DNA from 3 places in the Streptomyces sp. NPDC059828 genome. Region 2 is predicted to be linked to each of the others. Evidence: riboswitches for the same ligand, from Rfam matches in the RefSeq annotation. Region 2 holds a riboswitch; each other region holds the start of a gene.

Region 1 (3,336 bases), on a different contig from region 2:
CGGTACGTCGTGCAGCCGGGGCCTGGCGGCCGCGTACCGATAGCTGTCGATCACCGCGCGCCGGGCGATGGACAGCAGCCAGGCACGGGCCGACGACCGGCCCTCGAAACGGTGCAGACTGCCGAGCGCGCGCAGGAACGTGTCCTGGACGAGGTCGTCGGCCGACTGCGGATCACCGCACAAGTGGGCGACATAGCGCAGTACGTCGCGGTGCAGGGCACGGACGAACCGCTCCACGGCGTCGGCGTCACCGCCGCGGGCGGCGAGCGCCCAGGAGGTGATCGACTCGTCGGCCGGATTCACCTTGTCCGTCGTGTCCCATGAAGCGGGCAGGGCGGAAGAGATCACCTGGTGTCCTTCTCGGGTCGTCCGGAACCAGGACCGGGGTGCACAGCGGGCGCAGCAGAGCCCTGGTGCCGGCGTGTGGGGGCCGGCCGCTCCCCACGCGCTCGCGGGTCTGCGGCCGGTGCCCGAGGGGCACTTGGACCGCCTCGGGATTCCGGCTGTCGTCAGGCGACAGCGGACCCCACGGGCGGCCCTCGGGAGACGATGACGTGGACCAGGGGAAGCAGCCGCGACACAGGCGACGGGCGGCCGCGGCCACGCGGCCGCGGCCGGTGCTGAGGCGCCGGCAGCGCGAGCAGGAGCCGCAACGGCGCGGTCAGCCACCCGGCGACCGCGCGGAGGATCCGGAAGGCGGCTCGCTCTCCATGGGCGAGCCAGAGTCCGGTGAAGAGCGCCGCCAGCAGGTGCGCGGCGAGCATGCCGAGCGACCACGAGTCGCCGGCCATCACGTCCGGGAAGCCCGAGTGGCCCATGTCGTTGTAGCCGGGCCCCATGCCGGCGGACACCATGTGGTGCCCGGGGTGCTCCGGATGCGCGGAGTGATCGATGTGTTCCGCATGCTCAGGGTTCAGGGACTGCACGAGCGAGAATCCCGAGTGCAGCGCCGCCTGTGCGGCGACCACCACGGCCACCACAACGCCGCGTCCCCGCTCCCGGCCCGCCAGGCACCAGCCCAGCCCACCGGTCGCGCCGAGCCCTCCGACCAGCGTCCACCACGGGACGGACTCCCCGGACATCATGACGTGGCCGAGGGCGGCGAGCACCACGCATACGGCCGCGAACACCGCGGCCCGTAGCGTGCGTGAACACCACCCAGCAGTCATGGCGTCTCATCCTCGCATCCTGGGTCGGCGTCCCGGCAGACCGCCTTGCCGCACGCACGTGTCGGCTCCCCACCACCGTGACCGGCCCACACGTCCAACGGTGAGGGAATGCGGCGGAAGTGATGGAGAATCAGCGGTGGGACACCCCTGCCGCACCCTACGATGCGTCTGCCCCGGGCCATGCGCCGGGGCACACAACCGCATTGCATGCGCACCAGGGGGAAGCCGGTGCGAATCCGGCCCTGCCGTGCTCCGCCCCGCCGCCCGGATTCCCGTCGCGCATCCGAATTCCGGACAGAGCGCTCCGCAGCCGCCTGCCGCCCCGTAGGGTGGCCCCTGCAGCTGGTTCGCCCCGCCCTCCAGGCGGGAGGCGTCGTAAGAGGGAACCCGGTGGGAATCCGGGACTGCCCCGCAGCGGTGAGCGGGAACGACCGCCGTCATACGCACTGGACCCGCCAGGGTCTGGGAAGCGACGGCCAGTAGGTGTCCTCCCCATGAGGACGTGCCCGCGAGTCCGAAGACCTGCCCGCTGCCCGCGCGCGAACAGCCCGCACGCGGACATCCGGTGACCTCGTGGGTGGGTCGGCGCATATATCGGACGGCCGGACACCCGCGCGGCACCGCGCGCGGACCCGCACCCGTCCGGTTCTCCGCCCTTCGCACCTGCCCGCGTTCCGTCCCGGGACCTCAGGGAACCATCTCGCGAAGGAGATTTCCGTGACCACCGAATCCGCGGCAGCACGGGCCACCGTGCACGGATACCCGCGCCAGGGACAGCAGCGCGAACTCAAGAAGGCGATCGAGGGCTACTGGAGGGGCCGTGTCACCGCGGACTCCCTCAAGGCCACGGCAGGGGATCTGCGCCGGACGCACTGGCGCCAGCTCGCCGATGCCGGTGTCCATGAGGTCCCGACCGGGGACTTCTCGTACTACGACCACGTGCTCGACACCACCGTCATGGTCGGCGCGATCCCCGAACGCCACCGCGCGGCCGTCGCCGCCGACGCCCTGGACCGCTACTTCGCCATGGCCCGCGGCACCCAGGAGGTGGCGCCGCTGGAGATGACCAAGTGGTTCGACACCAACTACCACTACCTGGTGCCGGAGCTCGGACCCGACACCGTGTTCGCCGCCGACTCGACCAAGCAGGTCGCGGAGCTGAAGGAGGCGCTGGCGCTCGGGCTTTCCGCCCGTCCGGTGCTCGTCGGCCCCGTCACCTACCTGCTGCTCGCCAAGCCCGCACCCGGCGTCGCCGCGGGATTCGACCCGCTCACGCTGCTCGACCGGCTGCTGCCCGTGTACGCCGAGGTGCTCGCCGACCTGCGGGCGGCGGGTGCCGAGTGGGTGCAACTCGACGAGCCCGCCCTCGTCCAGGACCGGACGCCCGCCGAGCTGGGCGCCGCCGAGCGCGCCTGCCGCGCGCTCGGTGTGCTCACCGACCGGCCGAAGCTGCTCGTCGCCGGCTACTTCGACCGACTCGGCGACGCCCTGCCGGTGCTGGCCAAGGCCCCGGTCGAGGGCCTCGCCATCGACTTCACGGAGGCCGCCGCCGCCAACCTCGACGCCCTCGCGGCCGTCGGCGGGCTGCCGGGCAAGCGGCTGGTCGCCGGGGTCGTCAACGGCCGCAACATCTGGGTCAACGACCTGGAGAAGTCCCTGGCCACCCTCGGCACCCTGCTGGGGCTGGCGGACCGGGTCGACGTGGCCGCGTCGTGCTCCCTGCTGCATGTGCCGCTCGACGCGGCCTCCGAACACGACATCGAACCCCAGATCCTGCGCTGGCTGTCCTTCGCCAGGCAGAAGACCGCCGAAGTCGTCACACTCGCCCGGGGCCTGACCCACGGCACCGAGGCGATCGCCCCCAGCCTCGCCGCCAACCGGGCCGACCTGGCTTCCCGAGCCGCCTCCCCGCTCACTCACGACGCCGCCGTCCGGGCTCGTACCAGCACCGTCACGGACTCCGACGCCCGCCGCTCCCAGCCGTACGCCGAGCGGACCACCGCGCAACGTACCCGCCTCGCACTGCCGTTGCTCCCCACCACCACCGTCGGTTCGTTCCCCCAGACGACCGAACTGCGCACCGCGCGCGCCGATCTGAAGGCAGCCAGGATCGGCACGGCCGGATACGAGGAGCGCGTCAGGAACGAGATCCGGGAGGTGGTCGCCT
Region 2 (3,336 bases):
GCCCACCGGCTTGCCCATCAGTACCACCTGGCTGGAGCGGTCACTGCCCGGCTTGAGCAGCACCGGGTTCATCAGCGCCGTTGGTTCCACGCGCGCCGCCTGGGCCTGCATGGCCTGCGCCCGGCCGATCTCGGCACCCTCGCGGGTGACGAAGGAGTTGAGCGACATGTTCTGCCCCTTGAAGGGGGCGACCTTCACACCCTGGCGCACCAGCCACCGGCAGATCCCCGCCGTGACGACGCTCTTGCCCGCGTCCGACGTGGTGCCGGCGACCAGCAGTCCTCCGCCGCTCACTTCCGCCTCCCCCTCATGTCTCTCATGCCGTTCCTGCCCCGCATCGCCGTCGCCGCCGTGCAGGCGAGCCGTGCGCCCGCGCATGCCGCGAGCGCCAGCACGCCCACCCGGCGCGACAGCCGTACCGCGCGCTCGATGTCCGCCACCTCGACGGCCCGGCCCTGTCCGTTGAGCACGGGCCGTTCCTCGGTGCGCCCGCCGTACGAGAGCGTCCCCCCGAGACGTACCCCGAGCGCACCCGCGAACGACGCCTCCACCGGACCCGCGTTGGGACTGGGATGCTTCGCCGCGTCCGCACGCCAGGCCCGTACGGCACCTCGGGGGTCGCCGCCGGCGAGTACGGCGAGGCCGGCGGTGAGCCGGGCGCCCGGCCAGCCCGCCACATCGTCGAGGCGAGCCGATGCCCAGCCGTACCGCCGGTAGCGGGGCGACTTGTGGCCCACCATGGCGTCCAGGGTGTTCACGGCACGGAAGCCCACGAGACCGGGCACGCCCGCCACCGCGCCCCACACCAGCGCGCCGACCACGGCGTCCGAGGTGTTCTCGGCGACGGACTCCACGACGGCGCGGGCGATCCCGGGGCCGTCCAGTGCCTGGGGGTCACGGCCGCAGAGATGGGGGAGGCGCTCACGGGCGGTCTCGATGTCACCGACCGCGAGGGCCCCGCCGATCGCCCTCGCCTCCCTGCCGAGGGTGGTACCACCCACGACGGCCCAGGTGGCGGCGGCGGTCAGGGCCAGGGACGCGGTACGGGACCGGCGTACGGAAGCGGTGCCCAGCGCACCCGCGGCGATCGCGCCCCCGGCGCACAGCGCCGTGTGCAGGGCACCCCAGCCGCGGTGGTCGCGCCAGAGTCCGCGCTCGACGGCGGCGGCGGCCCTGCCGAAGGCGGCGACCGGATGCCCTCGGCGGGGATCGCCGAAGAGCAGGTCGCCGACGAGTCCGGCCGTGGCGCCGTAAGCGAACGTGATGGCAGGGACAGCGACAGCAGGGACGAGTCCCCCCGGCGCCCGCTGCTCGGCAGGCATGTTCGTCCTCACTCAGGGTCCGCGCCCTGGCTCGACGTGATCCGGCGGGAGAGAGTTCCTGGCTTCGGGGAGCGCCCTGGTGGAGGGGGTGCGCCCGGTGACAGTGGCGGGACCGCGCCGGATTCGCACCGGCTTCCTCTTCTGCCGCCGTAAGTGGCCCCGGAAGTCCACCATGGGCCGCGAACACCCGTCAACTCACCTTTGACCTGCGACGGGACAGTGTGCGCAGGCCCACACCGCGGTGTGTGTGGGGGGTGCGCAGAGAGCGGGAGCCGGACACCCCCTCGGGGGTGTCCGGCTCCCATGCGTTGTTCTGTCGGCTGCCGTGCCGCCGATCGTCAGGAGACGATCAGATAGATCCCGTATGCCACGGCGGCGGCGCACAGGGCGAAGCAGGCGTACGCGCCGGTGCGGGCCAGGCCGGCGGAGCCCCCCTGCGCGGCTGCCGCCTCCTGCTTGGAGAGGCCCACGATGCCCAGGGTGAACAGGCCCACCAGGGCGACGGTCACGATGAGGCTCACACCGAAGACGGAGCCCAGAGCTGCCCAGTCGATCTTCATGCTGATTCGTTTCTTCCTTACACCGTGGCGGTGGGCGCGGGAGCGGACTCACTGGCGGGAGCCGGGATGGTGGCCTTCAGCTCCTCGGCCGCGGCCACGGTGGGCGGCGGGGTCACGGCCGCGATGGCGGTGGTGACCACACCCGGAGCCTCGGTGATCTCGTCGGCGGTGACGTTCGTGTGATCGACCGGCTTGCGGCGCGACAGCGCCCAGATGGCGGCCGAGCCCGCGACGAGCAGTACGGCGACGGTGGCGGTGCCCCAGGCGCCCTGGCTGGTCAGGAATTCCGCGGCGGCACCGACCAGACCGGCCGCGGGGAGGGTGAGGCCCCAGGCGACGAACATCCGGGTCGCGGTGGACCAGCGGACCACACCGCCCTTGCGGCCGAGCCCCGCGCCCATCACGGCACCGGAGCACGACTGGGTGGTGGAGAGCGAGAAGCCCAGGTTCGAGGAGGCCAGAATGACCGTCGCGGCGCTGGTCTGGGCGGTGAAGCCCTGCTGCGGCTGGAGGTCGGTCAGTCCCCTGCCCATGGTGCGGATGATGCGCCAGCCGCCCAGGTACGTGCCGAGCGCGATCGCCAGACCCGCGGAGACGATGACCCACATCGGGGGGTTGGAGCCGGGGGCGAGCACGCCGCCCGTGACCAGGGCCAGGGTGATGACGCCCATGGTCTTCTGCGCGTCGTTGGTGCCGTGCGCGAGGGAGACGAGGCCGGCCGAGGCGATCTGACCCGCCCGGTAGCCCTTGGACGTGGCCTTGTCGTCGGCACCGTTGCCGATCTTGTACGTCAGCCTCGTCGCGAGGAACGCGGCGAGACCGGCGACCAGCGGCGCGGCGACGGCCGGGATCAGCACCTTGGTGACGATCGTCCCGCCGTTCACGGCCGAGAAGCCCGCGGACATCACGGCGGCGCCTATGAGACCGCCGAACAGGGCGTGCGACGAGCTGGACGGCAGGCCGAGCAGCCAGGTGAGCAGGTTCCACAGGATCGCGCCGACGAGCGCGGCGAAGATCACTTCTGTGCGGATGCCCTCTTCCTTGATGAGCCCGCCGGAGATCGTCTTGGCGACCTCGACGGACAGGAAGGCGCCGACGAGATTCAGCGCGGCCGACATGGCCACCGCCGTCTTCGGTCTGAGTGCCCCGGTCGAGATGGTTGTGGCCATCGCGTTGGCTGTGTCGTGGAAACCGTTCGTGAAATCGAACACGAGAGCGGTGATGATCACGATCCCGAGGAGAAGCGTGATGTGTTCCATTTACCCAGGCTTCTATTGGACGTCAGTGGCCAGCCGAACGTAAGCAAGCTGAGTGAACGGAAGATGAACTCAGCACGGCTCATGAGTGACTCCAGAAGGGTATGGCCATTCCGCTTGGCGGAGAAGGTGCTTGCGCGGGCCGAAGCGCGGAGTCCGCGGCCGGGTGCCTGGCATGATCAGCCCATGAGTCGGCGG
Region 3 (3,336 bases), on a different contig from region 2:
CGACGACGTGGCGTCGCTCGTCGGCCATCTCGGACTGCGCAAGGCGGCCGTCGGCGGTACGGGCACGGGCGCCGCCATCGCGCTCCGCGCGGCCGCAGACGATCCCGAGCGCATCGCGGCGACGGTCGTCATCAACCCCGACGACCTGGGCCCCGAGGACATCGCCCGCGCCTTCGGGGGCATGGCGGCACTGGCCGCCGTCTCCGTACCCACCCTGATCATCCCCGGTGGCGAACGGCACCACCGGCGCCGCGTACACACGCACAGACACACGCACGCGCCGAGCCTGGCCGAGGAGCTGGCCCGCGTACTCCCGCAGGGGAAACTCGCCAACCTCAGCTTCACCGCAGATCTGTGCAGCGCGGAGGACGTGGCCCAGTGGATGGCACCCGCGATGTGGGCCTTCCTCACCGCGCACCTCACGCGGCGGCCCGCCCGGGTCCTGGTCTGAAGCAGGATCACCAAGAAGGACTACGAAGAAGGACCACAGCAAAGGACCGGGAAGAAGACCGAGAGGTAGACCAAAAAGAAGGACCCCGCCCGAGCGCGCCCCCGGGCGGGGTCCATTCGTGTCGCGTGCCTCAGCTCGCGGGCACCGAAGCGGCCGGCTCCGCCGACTGCCGTGACGCCTGCGCGGGCTTGGGCTCCAGCACCCGCTGGGCCAGCTCGCCGAGGATCAGTCCGAGCGCGGCCCACAGCAGGGCCTGGACGCCGATCGACGCCAGACGGAACTGCCACAGGACATCGGCCGGGAAGTGCTCCGGGATCGCGTCGCCCGCCGGGAGGAAGGCCAGTGCGATCCCGACCGCCACGGCGAAGGCGGCGCCCGCGGCGATCGTCGCGTTCCAGTTGCCCCAGCGCGGCGCGAGCCTCTTGCCGACCAGCACCGCCCCGATCAGCAGCAGCACGCTGAGCACGATCATCAGGAAGAACATCGCGGTGCGCTGGTTGAGGGTCTCCGGGTCGCCGACGGCGGGCGGGTTGGCCGGATACTTGAGGAACGGTACGAACGCGACGGCGAGGAAGCCCCCCGCCGCGACGAACGCGGCCGTGACGCGTGCGCCGAAGGCCCCCACGCGGCCGAGCGCGAAGCAGAGCGCCAGTGCCGTGATGCCGCCGAGTGCCGTGCCGTAGACCAGAACGGCCGTGCTCAGACCGGCGGTCGACTGCACCGCGCGGCTGACCAGTTCCTCTTCCGGCTCGCCACCGCCACCGCCGTGGCCGTGGTGAGCCGCGCCCGCCTCCTCGACGGCGATGGCGGCGTCGACCTGCGGTTCACCGATGAGGTAGGCGAGTCCGAACGAGAGCAGCCCGGCGAGCACGCCCGCGAGCATGCCGCGGACCAGGAGGGCCCTTACGGTTGCGGAGTTCATGTGCTGATGTCCTGTTCCGTGCGTATGCGTATCAGTGGCACGGGAAGCCGAGCAGATGACGGCCGTCGTGGACCCACTCGTGGACGCCCTCGCCGGAGAACACGGAGAAGGCGCCCTGTTCGGCACCGACGAAGTAGAGCAGGACGAGCATCAGCAGACCGAAGAAGGCGGCCCAGGGCGCGACGACGCGGACCGGGAGCTTCGCCACGACGGGCTGGGAAACGGGGATTTCGACGGGTGTGATGGCGGACTGGGCCATACCGGACCTCCTCGGGAACACGCGTCCCGCTTTCGGTGGTGCACGCGATGACGATCACGGGTCTGACTCACCCGGCGGACCCGTCCCCGGCAAGGGACTTGACCGCCTGGCACACAGTGGCGCGACCGTGCCGGTTTCTCACCGGACTTCCGTGTATGCCGTCATCCTTTCGGAGGAAGGGTATCGGTCCGCGAACCCGCCGCCAATAGGGCCTTTGACCAGCGATCTTCATCACACAGGGGCGCTCGGGCGGGGTGCGCGGGCGGCCGTAGGATCCGGAACGGCCCGGGAGCGGGCCAGTCAACACGGGGAGGAATCCGGCCAAATGTCGATCAGGCTGACACTGCTGTGCGCGGCAGCCGGCCCCTCGGCACGCGGCGAAGCGCGGTTCGGTGACGGACCACTCGACGAACGGGGCGTACGCGAGGCCAGGGCCGCGGCGGCCGCGCTGCCCGCCGCATCGGTGGTGCTCAGGGCGCCGTCCGTACGGTGCGGGCAGACGGTACAGGCGCTGGGACTCGACGCGGCCGTCGACGACCGACTCCGCGATCTGGACTACGGGGACTGGCAGGGGCGCTCGCTCGCCGATGTGGTGGCGGCCGTGGGCCCCGAGCCCGTCGGGGAATGGACCACCGACCCCGGGGCGGCACCGCACGGCGGGGAGTCCGTGCGGGAGCTGTGCCTGCGGATCGGCGCCTGGCTGGACGAACTGCCGCAGGACGCCGGGCGGGGCGTGCTGGGCGTGGTCGAGCCGGCCGTCGTACGGGCCGCGAGCGTGCACGCGCTCGGCGCGCCGCTGTCCGCGTTCTGGCGGATCGACGTGCCACCGCTGTCCGGTGTCGGCCTCACCGGCCGTGCGGGACGGTGGAATCTGCGGCTGATCGCGACGGCCTCCCCGTAGACAACACAAAGGCACAGGGAGGCCGCACACTGCCGAAGCGGTCAGGCAGAGGCACTCCGGCGCTTCCACCACACAGCACCACCGGCGAGGGCGGCCAGCAGCACCGCACCGATGACCAGCGCGGGGGCGGGCGGCGAGCCGCCGTCGCTCTCCCGCTCCTGCTCGGGTCCCTGCTGCCCGGTCGCGCGCTTCGCCGGGGCCTCGCTCGCCGGGGTCCCCATCACCGGGGACTTCTCCGGTGCGGCGCTCGGGCTGGGCGCCACCGGCTTGGCCCCGGGCGCCGCGGGCTTCAGGGCGAGCAGCGGCGCCGGGTTGCCGTCCCCATGACTGTGACCGTGGCCGTCCCCGCCGCCGGACTGCTCCAGCTCGATCCAGCGGTCGACCCGCCCGTCGCCGTATGTCTGGAGGGTCTTGAACGCCAGCGACTTGGCGTCGGGCAACTGCCGTACGGTCACGGAGTACTCGACGTCATCGCCGACCCCGACCGCGGGGCCGGAGACGGTGTATCCGCGCGGTGTGGCCGCGAACTTCCAGCCGTCCGGACCCTCCTTGTAGGTGATGTCGGCCGGGACGATGCCCTCGGGGAGGATGACCTCCATCTTGCTGATGCCCGCGCTGTCGGACTCGGACTCGGCGCTGAAGTCCAGCGTGACGTTCTCGGCGAGGGCCGCGGCGCCCTCCGCCTCGACCTCCACGTGTGCCGATGCGGGGACGGCGAAGGCGAGCGAGGCCGCGAACGCGGCTCCGGTGAGGACGGAGAGACGGCGCGCGGTGCGCGCCGTAGTGCCGGCGGTGGTGCTGTG

Evidence for each region. Region 2 has a riboswitch for cobalamin ahead of ACFV6V_RS12690 (cobalamin biosynthesis protein). Riboswitches for the same ligand answer to the same signal wherever they lie in the genome.
Region 1: it holds a riboswitch for cobalamin, as region 2 does, so the genes downstream of both, metE (5-methyltetrahydropteroyltriglutamate--homocysteine S-methyltransferase) here and ACFV6V_RS12690 (cobalamin biosynthesis protein) in region 2, are expected to answer to the same signal.
Region 3: it holds a riboswitch for cobalamin, as region 2 does, so the genes downstream of both, ACFV6V_RS29625 (CbtB domain-containing protein) here and ACFV6V_RS12690 (cobalamin biosynthesis protein) in region 2, are expected to answer to the same signal.

Annotation. Positions count from the first base shown of each region.
Region 1 is NZ_JBHWIW010000027.1:48,103-51,438, reverse strand. Features, by position in the region: gene ACFV6V_RS18045 (sigma-70 family RNA polymerase sigma factor) at 1-348, opposite strand, end outside; gene ACFV6V_RS18040 (hypothetical protein) at 510-1,169, opposite strand; cobalamin riboswitch at 1,546-1,693, shown strand; gene metE (5-methyltetrahydropteroyltriglutamate--homocysteine S-methyltransferase) at 1,887-3,336, shown strand, end outside.
Region 2 is NZ_JBHWIW010000016.1:72,136-75,471, forward strand. Features, by position in the region: gene ACFV6V_RS12685 (cobyric acid synthase) at 1-294, opposite strand, end outside; gene ACFV6V_RS12690 (cobalamin biosynthesis protein) at 291-1,322, opposite strand; cobalamin riboswitch at 1,351-1,501, opposite strand; gene ACFV6V_RS12695 (hypothetical protein) at 1,661-1,882, opposite strand; gene ACFV6V_RS12700 (anion permease) at 1,900-3,141, opposite strand; gene ACFV6V_RS12705 (class II aldolase/adducin family protein) at 3,325-3,336, shown strand, end outside.
Region 3 is NZ_JBHWIW010000074.1:2,030-5,365, reverse strand. Features, by position in the region: gene ACFV6V_RS29635 (alpha/beta fold hydrolase) at 1-451, shown strand, start outside; gene ACFV6V_RS29630 (CbtA family protein) at 582-1,373, opposite strand; gene ACFV6V_RS29625 (CbtB domain-containing protein) at 1,405-1,632, opposite strand; cobalamin riboswitch at 1,672-1,841, opposite strand; gene ACFV6V_RS29620 (histidine phosphatase family protein) at 1,958-2,533, shown strand; gene ACFV6V_RS29615 (DUF1775 domain-containing protein) at 2,575-3,336, opposite strand, start outside.